DNA from 2 places in the Methylobacterium sp. E-041 genome. Region 2 is predicted to be linked to the other one. Evidence: predicted binding sites of a transcription regulator. Region 2 holds the regulator's gene; the other holds the start of a gene.

Region 1 (7,181 bases), on a different contig from region 2:
GGCCGCCTCCGCCGAGCCCGCAAGCATCCGCGAGGACGATCTCGGCTCGGCCGGCTTCCATTTCTCCGCAATCGTCGAGACCGACGGCGAGGCCGACCGAAGCCCGTCGGCCCAGCGCGTCGCCGACCTGCTGGCCTTCTTCGCCGACCGCCTCAAGGTCTACCTGCGCGACAAGGGTGCCCGCCACGACCTGATCGATGCGGTCTTCGCGCTGCCCGGCCAGGACGACCTGCTGATGGTGGTCCGCCGGGTCGAGGCGCTCGGCGCCTTCCTCGACACCGAGGACGGCAGGAACCTGCTCGCCGGCGTGAAGCGCGCCTCGAACATCCTGCGCATCGAGGAAAAGAAGGACGGCCGCGCCTACGATGCCGAGCCCGATGCGGCGCTCGCCGCCGCCGGCCAGCCCGAGGAGCGGGCGCTGGCCGAGGCAATGGCGACGGCGCGGGCCGAGGCCTCGGCGGCGGTCGCGAAGGAGGATTTTGCCGGCTCGATGCGGGCACTCTCGCACCTGCGCGCCCCGGTGGACGCCTTCTTCGAGCACGTCACCGTCAACGCCGACGACGCGGCGCTTCGCGAGAACCGCCTCGCCCTCCTCAACGCGCTGCGCGCCGCAACCCGAGAAGTCGCAGACTTCTCGGCGATCGTGGGCTGAACCCCGGGTCCCTTCTCCCAGGGCGAGAAGGGCAGGACGATCTACACTTCCGATAGGATGAAGCGCGGGTCCCCTCTCCCGTCCGGAAGAGGGACAGGGAGAGGGGTGCGCCTTCTCCGGATGAACCTGTCCCCTCACCCCAACCCTCTCCCGAACGGGAGAGGGTGTGCGTCGCGCATCCGCGAGGTCGCGTCGGCGTGTGAGGTCAGGTCATGGCATGTCGAACCCGACGCAGCGTGCGAAGAGTTTGCGGGCGGCGCAGACCGGTGCGGAGGCACGGCTCTGGCGCGTCCTCCGCAATCGGCAGCTGAACGGGCGCAAGTTCCGGCGGCAATGGCCGATCGGTCGCTACGTCGTCGATTTCGCCTCATCGAGGCGAAGCGCGTCGTCGAGGTCGTGGGTGCGACGCATGGATCGCAGGCCGCGATCGCGTCCGATGCCGATCGGACCGAATGGCTCGGACGATGCGGGTTCGAGGTCGTCCGCATCGCCAACGCCGAGATCGACGAAAACCTCGACGGCGTCCGCGAGACGATCCTCGCCGCGATCGAGCGGCGCGATGTCCTGTGACGCGCCGCCTCAGAACCAACCCTTGATCCGGAACACCACGATCGGGATGATCGCGCTCGCGAGGATCAGGCTGAGCGCGTAGGGGTAGCCGTAGGCCCAATCCAGTTCGGGCATGTGCTTGAAGTTCATCCCGTACATCGACGCGATCAGCGTCGGCGGCACGCCGACCACCGAGACGACGGTGAGGACGCGGAAGACGTTGTTCTGCTCGATGTTGATCAGGCCCAAGGCCGCGTCGAGGAGGAACTGGACGTTCTCCGAGAGCCGGGTCTCGAACTCGTCGAGGGATTCGATGTCCCGGCGGATCGTCTCGAAGCGTGCATCGGTCTCCTCCTGGGCCAGCACCTGCTCGCAGGCTCCGGCGACGAAGGGCACGATGCGCTCGAGGCCGAGCAGGCTCGCCCGGATCTTGCCGAGCACCTTCCCGCGGCGGGCGATGCCCCGCAGGATGCGCTTCAGCGCCAGGTCGCGGCGGCGCGGCGGAGCCTTCTCGTCGGATTTCGACGGTCGGGCGCGCACGTCGAAGTCGAAGATCCGCGTCGAGAGGCCGTCGAGCTCGGCGCCCATGTCCTCGAGCGCATCGGCGAGGCTGTCGACCAGCTCCTCCATCAGCAGCAGGAAGACCTCGATCCCGGTCTTGGCGACCTCCCCCTCGTCGATCCGCTTGCGCACCTCGGTGAAGGCGCGCAGCTCGTGGAAGCGCACGGTGACGAGGTGGTCCGGCGTCAGGACGAAGCCGAGCGGCTTGAGCAGCGAGTCGGTGCTCTCGAAGGTCACCATCGGCGTCGAGAGGGACAGGCCGTTCTTCAGCCGGCGCAGGCGGCTGGAGCTCTCGACCTCGGACAGCGCCTTGCGCGAGGGCACGCGGATGCCGGTGGCCTCCTCCACCGCCCGGGCCTCCTCGGGGGTCGGATCGTTGAGGTCGATCCACACGGTCTGGGTCGGGACGGCGGCGCGGCCGCCGGTGTCGCTCGGCGCGAGCGCGCCCTCGGGGCCGTGCAGGCTGAGCATGAAAAGGAATTCCGTCGGCGCTTGCGATGAGGGGAGAAACCCGGCGCGCGACGGCTGCCGCGGGGTGCGACAGACTTGACTCGCCAAGGGGCCGCCGCTATCTCGCCCGCAGCCTTGGCACTCATCTTCCATGAGTGCTAACGGCCAGGGTTGGACGCGGGTCTCCGCGGCATCAACGCCGATTTGCGAATTCAAACAAGAGGGCAGCTCATGAAGTTCCGTCCGCTGCACGACCGGGTCGTCGTCCGCCGCATCGAAGGCGAAGAGAAGACCAAGGGCGGCATCATCATCCCCGACACCGCCAAGGAGAAGCCGCAGGAAGGCGAGATCGTCGCCGTCGGCTCGGGCGCCCGCGACGAGGCCGGCCGCATCAACGCGCTCGACGTCAAGGCCGGCGACCGCGTCCTGTTCGGCAAGTGGTCGGGCACCGAGGTCAAGATCGACGGTCAGGATCTCCTGATCATGAAGGAATCCGACATCATGGGCGTCGTCGCCTGAGGTCTTCGGACACCTGACGTAACCGCCCTTCGAGGCCCGCCCGGGTCTTGGGGCTTCTCCACCAACGAAAAGGAATCCTGCACATGGCAGCGAAAGACGTTCGTTTCTCCTCCGACGCGCGCGACAAGATGCTCCGCGGCGTCGACATCCTCGCGGATGCCGTCAAGGTGACGCTCGGCCCCAAGGGCCGCAACGTCGTGATCGAGAAGAGCTTCGGCGCGCCGCGCATCACCAAGGACGGCGTCACCGTCGCCAAGGAGATCGAGCTCTCCGACAAGTTCGAGAACATGGGCGCCCAGATGGTGCGCGAAGTGGCCTCGAAGACCAACGACATCGCCGGTGACGGCACCACCACCGCGACCGTGCTCGCCCAGGCGATCGTCCGCGAAGGCGCCAAGTACGTCGCCGCCGGCATGAACCCGATGGACCTGAAGCGCGGCATCGACCTCGCCACGGCCGCCGCGGTCAAGGACATCATCGCGCGCTCCAAGAAGGTCGCCTCGTCCGAGGAGGTCGCCCAGGTCGGCACGATCTCGTCGAACGGCGACAAGGAAATCGGCGAGATGATCGCCCACGCGATGCAGAAGGTCGGCAACGAGGGTGTCATCACCGTCGAGGAAGCCAAGACCGCCGAGACCGAGCTCGACGTCGTCGAGGGCATGCAGTTCGACCGCGGCTACCTGTCCCCGTACTTCATCACGAACGCGGAGAAGATGGTCGCCGAGCTCGAGGACCCCTACATCCTCATCCACGAGAAGAAGCTGTCGTCGCTCCAGGCGATGCTGCCGGTGCTCGAGGCCGTGGTGCAGACCGGCAAGCCGCTGGTCATCATCGCCGAGGACATCGAGGGCGAGGCGCTCGCCACCCTCGTGGTCAACAAGCTGCGCGGCGGCCTGAAGGTCGCGGCCGTGAAGGCGCCGGGCTTCGGCGATCGCCGCAAGGCGATGCTCGAGGACATCGCGATCCTCACGCAGGGCCAGATGATCGCCGAGGATCTCGGCATCAAGCTCGAGAACGTCACCCTGCCGATGCTCGGCCGCGCAAAGCGGATCCGCATCGAGAAGGAGACCACGACGATCATCGACGGTTCGGGCGAGAAGGCCGACATCGAGGCGCGCGTCGGGCAAATTAAGGCGCAGATCGAGGAGACCACCTCGGACTACGACCGTGAGAAGCTCCAGGAGCGCCTGGCCAAGCTCGCCGGCGGCGTCGCGGTCATCCGCGTCGGCGGCGCGACCGAGGTCGAGGTCAAGGAGAAGAAGGACCGCGTCGACGACGCGCTCAACGCCACCCGCGCTGCGGTGGAAGAGGGCATCGTCCCCGGCGGCGGCACCGCCCTGCTCCGCGCCAAGAAGGCGGTCGCCGCCCTCTCGAGCGACAACCCCGACGTCCAGGCCGGCATCAAGATCGTGCTGAAGGCGCTCGAGGCCCCGATCCGTCAGATCGCCCAGAACTCGGGCGTCGAGGGCTCCATCGTCGTCGGCAAGATCACCGACAACACCAGCTCCGAGTCCTACGGCTTCAACGCCCAGACGGAAGAGTACGTCGACATGATCCAGGCCGGCATCATCGACCCGGCCAAGGTCGTGCGCACCGCCCTGCAGGACGCGGCCTCGGTCGCCGGCCTGCTCGTCACCACCGAAGCCATGATCGCCGACTCTCCGAAGAAGGACAGCGGCGCCCCCATGGGCGGCGGCGGCGGCATGGGCGGCATGGGCGGCGGGATGGACTTCTAAGTCCGAGCCACCATTGCAACGTCGGAAGGGGGTCGCCGCGAGGCGGCCCCTTTTTTCGTTGCGCTTGGGCCCGGGTCGGCGCCGTCTTCCCGACGCTGTGAAACGATCGGCGAGCGGACGCTTGGACGACGGGGGGGCTCGGGCGGCTTCGGGGAAGCCTGCAGCAGATCTGTCTCGACCAGTGGCCGCGCGCGCGCGGCCTCCCGCGGACATCCTGAGCGGGAGGCTCTGACGCGACGCGCTTCAAGCCTTTCAACCGGGAAGTCGACGAGAGCCGCGGCGGCGATACTGCAAAAAGGACGACAGGAGCGATCGACGACGCGCCGTGTCAGCCCGCCCGCTTTCCGCAGCGGACGTAGGATGCGGTGCCCTTGCCGCTCGTCCAGGTCAGGCGGTCGCCGTCGACGACGAGGCGGACCTGGGAGGACCAGCGCCGGCCGCGCTCGGCGCAGTCCGCGGCCATGGTCCAGGCGTTCCCGATGCGTCGGCCGTCGTGGAAGCTGCAGATCGTCCGCCCGGCGCTGGCGCGCTCGGGCGTGATCGTCGCGGGGATGTAGCCGCGTCGGCGCGAGCGCTTGCCGCAGGCGGCCTCGGTCGGGCCCCAGGTTCCGACGTACTCGGCGCGCTCCACGCGCGGCGGCGGTGCGGGCACCGGAGCAGCGGCCGGTGCCGAGACCGCCGCGACGACCGGAGCCGGCGCTTCGACGACGCGCGGCACCTGTACCTCGGGCACCGGCGTCGCGGCCGCGACCGCGATGGTCTGCGGCAAGGGGGGGAAGCCGAAGGCGGGCACCTCCGGCGGGGCGGCGGCGGCCGGCCTGAACGGGAGATCTTCGCTGAGGAACGTCACGCTGTACCCGAACAGCGTGCCCCAGCCGGCGGCGAGCGCGACGAACAGCGCGACCCAGCGCTTCGAAACGGGACGGCCCGCTCCGCTGCTCTGTTCCGTCGGGTACGCCTCGAGCCCCGCCGCCATCGTCATCCCGCCCTCCCCTTCGTGGGCCGCACGCATCCGACGCCGAAATCTTCCGTGCGCCCGTCCGTCGCGACGCGGGAGCGATGGAGATGCCGAAGGTCCGCTGGGACGCCGCCTCGAAGATCCAGCGATTCGCAGACTGCGCACCGCGGGCGACGAAATCTTAACAAGTCTTGCGCGGCGCGAAATCCCTAAACGCGCGAATACGGCGCTGCGGCGGCGACGGATCGCAGGTGGGTCTTCGACGCGACACTTCCGGCGTTGCATCGGTGCAATGGCGGGTGCGCCAATTCACTGCCATGCTCGCGCGCCGCTCCCTTCAGGGCGAGCCAACGAGGCGCCCGATTCCCAGCGATGAGATGCTTCGCCACGGCTCTTGTGATCGCCTTCGCGTCGGGGCCGGCCTCGGCGCAGACGCGGCAGGCGACACCGCGCATCGCCTGCGCGGACGCGATGGAGATGGTCAAGCGCGGCGGCGACGTGACGATCGCGGTCGGCGGCGCGCAGCCCGAGCGCATCGTGCGCGACCGCAGCTTCTGCGACCTGTCCGAGATCGCCGAGCTTCGCCTCGTGCCCACCCGCGACAACCCGCAATGCCCGATCGGCTATCGCTGTCGCGAGCCGGGCTTCGAGGAATGGAACTGGTAGGCGGCCGGCTCACGCGCGGTTGAGCGTCGCGCCCGGGCCGGTGCCACGATCTCGCCACGACCCGCGGTCACTGCCGCCGGGAAGGGCTTCGCGAACGGAGCCGATCGCCAAGATTTCCGGGAGACGCGCGTGGCCGCACTTCGAAGCGGGCTCGGCCTGCAGGCCGTCCTCACGGCGCTCGCCGCCCTCGCGCTGCTGGCGGCACCCGGCGTCCCCGCCCCGCCGCTCTACGTCTCGCTCGCGGGCTTCGCCATGGCCGGCATCCTGCTCGCCTCGGCCAACCTCTCCGCCTACCTGAAGGTCTTCGTCTCGGTCTACGGGATCGGCTACCTCGTGCTCGCCGGCGGCAAGACGCTGGCCGCGATGGGAGCGCTGCCGCCGACGCTCGCCGCCCTGCTCCCGCCGGACTTCGCGGCCACGGGCGCCGTGGTGTTCGGCGGGTTGGTCCTGGCGATCTCCTACCTGAAGCCGATCCGCGCGATCACCCTGATCGCCGATCCGTACTTCGCCAGCCGCGAGGCGCCGACCCGGGAGATCGGCCCGTTCCGCTTCTTCGGCAACACCGAGGGCAAGGTCGGGCAGCGGCTGGTGGCGCTGTCGATCTTCATCACCTTCGCCCAGGTGGCGCTGCAGCTGCGCCTGAACTTCTGGTTCCGCGACCTGTTCAATGCGCTGCAGGAGTACAATGCCGACGCGTTCTGGTACCAGCTCGTCTGGATCTTCGCCCCGCTCGCCACGATCTGGGTCGTGGTCGGCATGTTCGACACCTTCGTCGATGCGTCGCTCCACCTGCGCTGGCGGACCTGGCTGACCCGGAGCTTCTACGAGCGGTGGCTCGACGGCGGCACGCATTACCGCATCCCCTTCACCGGCGAGCACGCGGACAACCCGGACCAGCGCATCCAGAGCGACGTCAACCTGTTCATCTCGCAGACGACGACGCTCTCGATCCGCCTGCTGTCGCAGGCGGCGACCCTGGTCTCGTTCATGGTCATCCTGTGGGGCCTGTCGCGCGATTTCGTCTTGCCGTTCACCGACACCGTGGTCCCGGGCTTCCTGGTCTGGCTCGTCGTCGGCTACGCGCTGGTCG
Region 2 (7,181 bases):
CGCTCATGTAGGTGGCGCTGGTGCCGTACTCGCCGCCGACCGAGAGGCCCTGGAGCATGCGCGCCAGCAGCAGCAGCACGGGGGCTGCGGCGCCCACGGTCTCGTAGGTGGGCAGCAGGCCGATGAACAGCGAGCCGATGCACATCATCAGGACCGAGATGACCATCGAGGTCCGGCGCCCGACGCGGTCGGCGATGCGCCCGAACAGCCAGCCGCCGATCGGCCGCATGAAGAAGCCCACGGCGAAGATGCCGGCGGTCTGGAGAAGCTGGCTGGTGGAATCGCCCTTCGGGAAGAACGACGACGCGAAGTAGATCGCGAAGAAGGCGTAGCAGTAGAAATCGTACCACTCGACCAGGTTGCCGGACGACGAGGCGACGATCGCCCGGATGCGGCGGCTGCGGTCGGCCGCCACGTCTTCGGCGGTTGGCGCGATCCCGATCGAGTCGGACATGCTGGCTCCCTGTCTCCGTCGTTCGGACGGCGCATTCTTGATACGGGCGACGTTACAGGCGGGGACCGGGACCGCCTAGGCCGCGTGGGCGCGCGAACGAGGATGCCCACCGCCCGTGTCACGTCGTCTCCGAGCGGCAGGCTCCGACGGAACGCTTTTCGGGACTGTACCGTTTCGGGGCGGTGACTTCGTCGGTCGGCGACGGACGTGGCCTTTCAACAATAACGGGACGGGATCGAGCGCCATGAACAAGATCTTTCGCGGAACGGTGACGGCCGCCGTGCTGGTGCTGGGCACGGCCACGGCCTTCGGCCAGGGCGGCCCCGGCGGCGGTGCCGGCGGGCCGGGCGGCGGCGGCGGACCGGGCGGCGGCGCCGGCGGACCGGCGGGCGGTGCTGGCGGCGGCGCCGGCGGTGGCATGCGCGGCGGTGCAGGCCCTGGCGGCGGTGCTGGCGGTGGTGCCGGCGGCGCGATGCGCGGGAACGACGCCGGCGGCCCGGCGGGCGGCGCGGCCGAGCGCGGCGGGCCGGGCGGCGGTGCCGATCGCGGGGCGCCGGGCGGTGCGGAACGCGGCGGTGCGATGCGCGACGACGGCCCCGGCGGTAAGCCCGGCGCCCGCGACGAGCGCGGCGGCCCCGGGCGCAACGAGACCGGCGGCCCCCGCGGGGATCGCGACGGTCCGGCGGCGCGCGACGGACGCGGCGACCGTGATGGTCCCGGCGCCCGTGACGGCCGGGGCGATCGCGACGGCCCCGGTGCCCGCGGCGACCGCGACGGTCGTCCGGATCGCGGCGCCCGCGGTCCGCGCGGCGGCGGCGAGGCCCGCGGCGCCTATGGGCGTCTCGGCGGCGCCGAGCGCACCCGGTTCCGCCAGGACCTGTTCCGCAGCGGCGTGCCGCGCCTGGCGGCCGGCGCCTTCGCGCTCACCGTCGGCACGGCGATCGCCCGCAGCTATGAACTGCACCGCCTCCCGCCGGCGATCGTCGAGCTGGCACCGGAATACGAGGATTACAGCTACGTCCTCGTGGACGACGACATCGTCATCGTCGATCCGGACACCTACCAGATCGTGGACGTGATCCGCGGCTGAGGCGAAAACCCGCGCCGGCCTGCCCTCCCTCCTCTGCGGGGGAGGGTGTGCCTCGTGGCGGCAAGGGTCGGGAGAGGCGGGTGCGTCGTCCGGATACGGCGCTCCCCCTCTCCCGATGTGCTTCGCGGGCCGACATTCCGCGCCAACCGAGGGGCGCGGCGGCGCATCGGGCGAGCGGCCCCGGCCCTACGTCCCGCGGTCGAGCATCCGCGAGACGACCCGCGCCGTGTAGTCGACCATCGGCACGATGCGGGCGTAGTTCAGGCGCGTCGGGCCGATCACGCCGACGACGCCGACGATGGTCTGCGAGCCGTCGCGGAACGGCGCCGCGATCAGCGACGAGCCGGAGAGCGAGAACAGCTTGTTCTCCGAGCCGATGAAGATCCGCACCCCGTCGCCGCCCTCGGCGCGGGCGAGCAGGTCGATCACGTCCTTCTGCGTCTCGAGGTCCGAGAACAGCAGCCGCATCCGCTCGAGGTCCTCGATCGCGCGAAGGTCGTCGAGCAGGTTGGCCTGCCCGCGCACGATGAGCTGGCGGGCCTCGCTCGGGCCGACGGACACGGCGAGGCCCGCATCGACCAGGCGCTCGGTGATCGCGTCGAGCTCGCGCTTCATCGCCTGGCGACCCGCCTCGATCTCGGCGCGCAGGCCGCCGAGGGTGCGGCCGTGCAGGCGGGCGTTGAGGTAGTTCGACGCCTCCTGCAGCGCGCTCGCCGGCAGGCCCGGCGGCAGGTCGAGCAGGCGGTTCTCGACCGAGCCGTCGTCGGAGACGAGCACCACCAGGGCGCGTGCCGGATCGAGCCGCACGAACTCGATGTGCTTGAGCTGCACGTTGGTCTTGGTCGTCAGCACCACGCCGGCTCCGCGCGAGATGCCCGAGAGCAGGCTCGACGCCTCGGCCAGCGCCGAATCGAAGGTGTGCCGCGAGGCCGCCGCCCGCATCTGCGCCTCGATCCGCTCCTGCTCCTCGCGGCCGACATCGCCGAGCTCGAGCATCGCGTCGACGAAGAAGCGCAGGCCCAGCTCGGTCGGCAGGCGCCCGGCGGAGGTGTGCGGCGCGAAGATCAGCCCGGACTGCTCCAGGTCGGACATCACGTTGCGGATCGAGGCCGGCGACAGGGTCATGGGCAGGATGCGCGCGAGGTTGCGCGATCCCATCGGCTCGCCGGTGGAGAGATAGCCCTCGACGATCTGCCGGAAGATCTCGCGGGCACGCTCGTTCAGCGCGGCGAGGGCCTGCGCCTGCGGCGGTTGGGAGAAGGGTCGGGAAAACTCGGTCACGCGCGGTTCCTGGCCGATGATTGTGTCCCGCTAAAGCCTGCGGATCAATCCATGAGCTTCTCATACGGCGCTCGGGCGCTTCGGGTTGCCGCGTGTGGCGGCGCAGCCTAAGCACCCCGCTCGAATTCGGGAATCAGGAGAACGCCGCATGCGGCCTTCGAAGCGCGCGGCCGACGAGTTGCGCAAGGTCACGCTCGATTGCTCAGTCGCCCGCTACGCGGAGGGCTCCTGCCTCGTGACCTTCGGCGAGACCCGGGTCCTGTGCACCGCCTCGCTGGAGGAGCGCGGGCCGCACTGGCTACGCGGCTCCGGCAAGGGCTGGATCACGGCGGAGTACGCCATGCTGCCGCGCGCCACGCACGAGCGCACCCGCCGCGAGGTCAATTCCGGCAAGCCCTCGGGCCGGACGCAGGAAATCCAGCGGCTGATCGGGCGATCTCTGCGCGCCGTCACCAACTTGCCGGCGATGGGCGAGAAGCAGATCACCGTCGACTGCGACGTGATCCAGGCCGACGGCGGCACCCGCACGGCATCGATCACCGGCGCCTGGGTCGCGCTGCACGAGTGCTTCGCCTGGATGCGCGCCCGCTCGATGATCTCGGTCGACCCGCTGCGCGACCACGTCGCCGCCATCTCCTGCGGCATCGTCAAGGGCGCCGCCGTGCTCGACCTCGACTACGCCGAGGATTCGGGCGCCGAGACCGACGCCAACTTCGTCATCACCGGCACCGGCGGCCTCGTCGAGGTTCAGGGCACCGCCGAGGGCAAGCCGTTCTCGGAGGACGAGCTGCTCGCGCTGCTCCGGCTCGCCAAGGGCGGCGTCGCCGACCTCGTCGCCCTCCAGAAGCAGGCGATCGCATGAGCCACCGCATCCTCTCGGGCCGGGTCGTGATCGCGACCCACAATGCCGGCAAGCTGGTGGAGATGCGCGAGCTGCTCGCGCCCTTCGGCGTCGAGGCGGTCTCTGCCGGCGAGCTCGGGCTCGCGGAACCCGACGAGACCGGCACGATGTTTTCCGAGAACGCCGCGATCAAGGCGGTCGCCGCCGCCAACGCCGCGGGCCTGCCGGCCTTCGCCGACGATTCGGGCCTGTGCGTTGATGCGCTCGATGGGGCGCCCGGGCTGTTCTCCGCCCGCTGGGCCGGGGCGTCCAAGGACTTTTCCGGCGCGATGGCGCGGATCTTCGCGGAGCTGGACCTGCGCGGGGCGAGCGACCGGAGGGCGCACTTCGTCTCGGCCCTGGTGCTGGCCTGGCCCGACGGCCACACCGAACTGTTCGAGGGCCGCGTCTTCGGCGACCTCGTCGAGCCGCGCGGCACGGCCGGCTTCGGCTACGACCCGATGTTCCGGCCCGACGGCTTCGACCGCACCTTCGGCGAGATCGCGTCGGAGGAGAAGCACGGGGTCGACTGGCAGACCGGCGACGCCCTCTCGCATCGGGCCCGCGCCTTCGTGAAGCTCGCCGCCGCATGCCTGCGCCGGCCGGGCTGAACGGATCGGGCGATTGCCAAACGGCGCGCACGCGAGCACATCGCGTGCGATGACCGACCGTTCAGGCCCGGACCACCCGACCCGCGATGCGGGCTTCGGCGTCTACGTGCATTGGCCCTTCTGCGCCTCGAAGTGCCCGTATTGCGACTTCAACAGCCATGTCCGCCACGCGCCGGTGGACGAGGCGCGCTACCTCGCGGCCTTCCGCGCCGAGATCGCGCACGTGGCGGGGCGCACCCCCGGCCGCACCGTCTCGAGCATCTTCCTCGGCGGCGGCACGCCCTCGCTGATGCAGCCCGCGACGGTCGCCGGCATCCTCGATGCCATCGCCGCAGCCTGGGGCGTCGAGCCCGGCGCCGAGATCACGTTGGAGGCCAACCCGACCAGCGTCGAGGCCGGGCGCTTCCGGGGCTACCGCACGGCCGGGGTCAACCGCGTCTCCCTCGGCGTCCAGGCCTTCGACGACGCTTCGCTCAAGAGCCTCGGGCGGCTGCACAGCGCCGAGGAGGCCTTCGCCGCGATCCGGGTCGCGCAGGGCGCGTTCGACCGCAGCTCGTTCGACCTGATCTACGCGCGCCCGAACCAGACCGCCGCGGCGTGGCGGCGCGAGCTCACCGAGGCGATCGGCCGGGCGGCCGAGCACCTCTCGCTCTACCAGCTCACCATCGAGCCCGGCACACCGTTCTACGGGCTCGCCGCCGCCGGCCGGCTGGTGCCGCCCGACGACGAGACCGCCCGCGCGCTCTACGACGTGACTCAGGAGGTCTGCGACCGGGCGGGCCTGCCGGCCTACGAGATCTCGAACCACGCGCGTGCCGGCGCGCAGTCGCGCCACAACCTGCTGTACTGGCGCTACGGCGAATATGCCGGCATCGGCCCCGGCGCGCATGGCCGTCTCGTGACGGAGGCCGGCCGCCTCGGCACCGTCACCGAGAAGGCACCGGAGGCCTGGCTCGCCCGGGTCGAGCGCGACGGCCACGGCATCGCCGAGACCGAGACGATCGCCGGCGCCGACCAGGGCGACGAGTTCCTGATGATGGGCTTGCGCCTGTCCGAGGGCATCGACCCGGCGCGCTATGCCGCGCTCAAGGGCCGCCCGCTCGACGGGTCGCGGGTCGCGGCGCTGATCGGCGACGGCCTCGTGGCGCGGCTCGACGGCGGCCGCATCGCCGCGACCGCGCGCGGCGCTCCGGTGCTCAACGCCGTGGTCGCGAGCCTCGCGGCGTGATGCCGTACGCCTCCGCGCGCGTCGAAAGCCGATCCGTGAGCCGGCGATGACACCGACCGTCATCGTCCTCGTGCTGCTCGCGCCGCTGCTGCATGCCGGGTGGAACACGCTGCTGCGCGGCGGCGCCGACCGGCTCTGGACCAATCAGCGTGATGAACTTCACAGTCGGCGGGCTCGGGCTCCTCATCACCGTCGCGGTCGAGCTGCCAGGTCTTCGACACCGCGGCGATGGTCACCGTCCACCGCGCGTTTCCGCTCTGGCTCCTGCTGACGCGCGGATCGGCGGCCCTCGGCGGGCGGCCCGCCGCGGTCGCGCGCGCCGTCGGCGGGGGCGCCGCCTCGCTGCTGGCCTACGCGGCGGTGATCTGGGCGATGCGGCTCGGGGCGATGGGGCCGGTCTCGGCCCTGCGCGAGACCAGCGTGGTCTTCGCCGCGCTCCTCGGCCGCGCCTTCCTGGCGGAGCGCCGGACCGCCGGCCGCATCGCCGCCTGCACGGTCGTCGCGGCCGGCGCGGCGATGATCGGCCACGACTGACGCGCGGTGGAGGCTCAGGTGCCGGGTTTGGCCAGGGCGCGGGGCGCCGGGCTGACCACGCTCGACGCGTTGTTGCGGATCTCGTGGACGGCGAGCGCCCGGTCGCTCAGGCCGTCGGCGCGGAAGCGGAAGGTGCCGTCGACGCCGGCGAACCCGGCGCTCTTGGTCAGGGTCGCGTCGGCGAAGCGCTGGGTCCCGTATTGCCGCGCGAGCGCCGCACTGAGCGAGACCGCGTCGTAGGCCAGCGAGGCGACCCGCGGCGGGCTCGTGCCGAACCGCGCCTGGTAACGCCCGGCGAAGTTGCCGAATCCGCCGGTGTCCGGCGCGGCGAAGCGGCCGCCCTGCAGGGCCGGCAGCGCGAAGAGCCGCGGCTCGTTCCACACCGCGGTGCCGATCGGCCGGACGCGGGACGGCGCGAAGCCGGCCTTGCTGAGCGCGGCCGCCACATTCGGCAGCCCGTCGGCGGTCTCGGGCAGGAACAGGGTGTCGGCCTGGGCGCCCGGTCCGGTGATCAGGCCGCCGAGGCGCGCGATCGCCGCCTCCGGCGCGCCGGGGGCGTAGCGTTCGATGCCGACGAGACGGGCGCCCTTGCGCGCCACCGCTTCGCGGAACTGCGCCTCGACGGCGTTGCCGTAGGCGTTCTCGGGGATCAGCGCGGCGAAGGAGCGGCGCCCGCCCGCGACCGACTCGTCGACGATCCGGTCGACCTCGGCCTGCGGGAGGAAGCTCAGCAGGTAGGTGCCGGGGCCGGCGACGCTCGCATCGGTCGAGAACGCGATCACCGGCTTGCCCGCGGCGCGCGCCGTCGCCGAGGCGGCCGCGACGTTGGCGGCGAAGAGCGGGCCGAGCACCAGCTCGGCGCCCTCGGCGATGGCGGCGCTCGTCGCCTCGCGGGCGCCGTCCGGCGAACCGCGGTCGTCGCGCACCAGGATCTGGAGGTCGGGCTGCTGGTATTCCTCGATCGCGAGCTCGGCCGCGTTGCGCATCGCCGCCCCGAGATTGGCCCCCTGGCCCGAGAGCGGCACGACGAGGGCGACCTTGACCGAACCGGTGCCGATCCGGCCCGGCGCCGAGGCGGCGGCCGGCGTCGAGCCGGGAACGGC

What was found. The regulator HrcA, encoded in region 2, represses chaperone genes, less so after heat shock. The targets are predictions, from matches to a motif close to GTTAGCACTCNCNNNNNGNGAGTGCTAAC.
Region 1: groES (co-chaperone GroES) is a predicted target of HrcA. The motif match lies at 2,347-2,375, and genes of this name have one in related genera.

The regions. Positions count from the first base shown of each region.
Region 1 is NZ_JAKSYQ010000157.1:49,723-56,903, forward strand. It holds gene glyS (glycine--tRNA ligase subunit beta) at 1-652, shown strand, start outside; partial or broken gene MKK70_RS14670 (endonuclease domain-containing protein) at 870-1,222, shown strand; gene MKK70_RS14675 (magnesium transporter CorA family protein) at 1,232-2,233, opposite strand; gene groES (co-chaperone GroES) at 2,444-2,731, shown strand; gene groL (chaperonin GroEL) at 2,815-4,467, shown strand; gene MKK70_RS14690 (peptidase inhibitor family I36 protein) at 4,796-5,449, opposite strand; gene MKK70_RS14695 (hypothetical protein) at 5,798-6,091, shown strand; gene MKK70_RS14700 (ABC transporter ATP-binding protein/permease) at 6,221-7,181, shown strand, end outside.
Region 2 is NZ_JAKSYQ010000218.1:5,798-12,978, reverse strand. It holds gene MKK70_RS20145 (MFS family transporter) at 1-454, opposite strand, end outside; gene MKK70_RS20140 (DUF1236 domain-containing protein) at 699-1,544, shown strand; gene hrcA (heat-inducible transcriptional repressor HrcA) at 1,731-2,825, opposite strand; gene rph (ribonuclease PH) at 2,974-3,687, shown strand; gene rdgB (RdgB/HAM1 family non-canonical purine NTP pyrophosphatase) at 3,684-4,316, shown strand; gene hemW (radical SAM family heme chaperone HemW) at 4,366-5,544, shown strand; gene MKK70_RS20115 (EamA family transporter) at 5,773-6,078, shown strand; gene MKK70_RS20110 (penicillin-binding protein activator) at 6,093-7,181, opposite strand, start outside.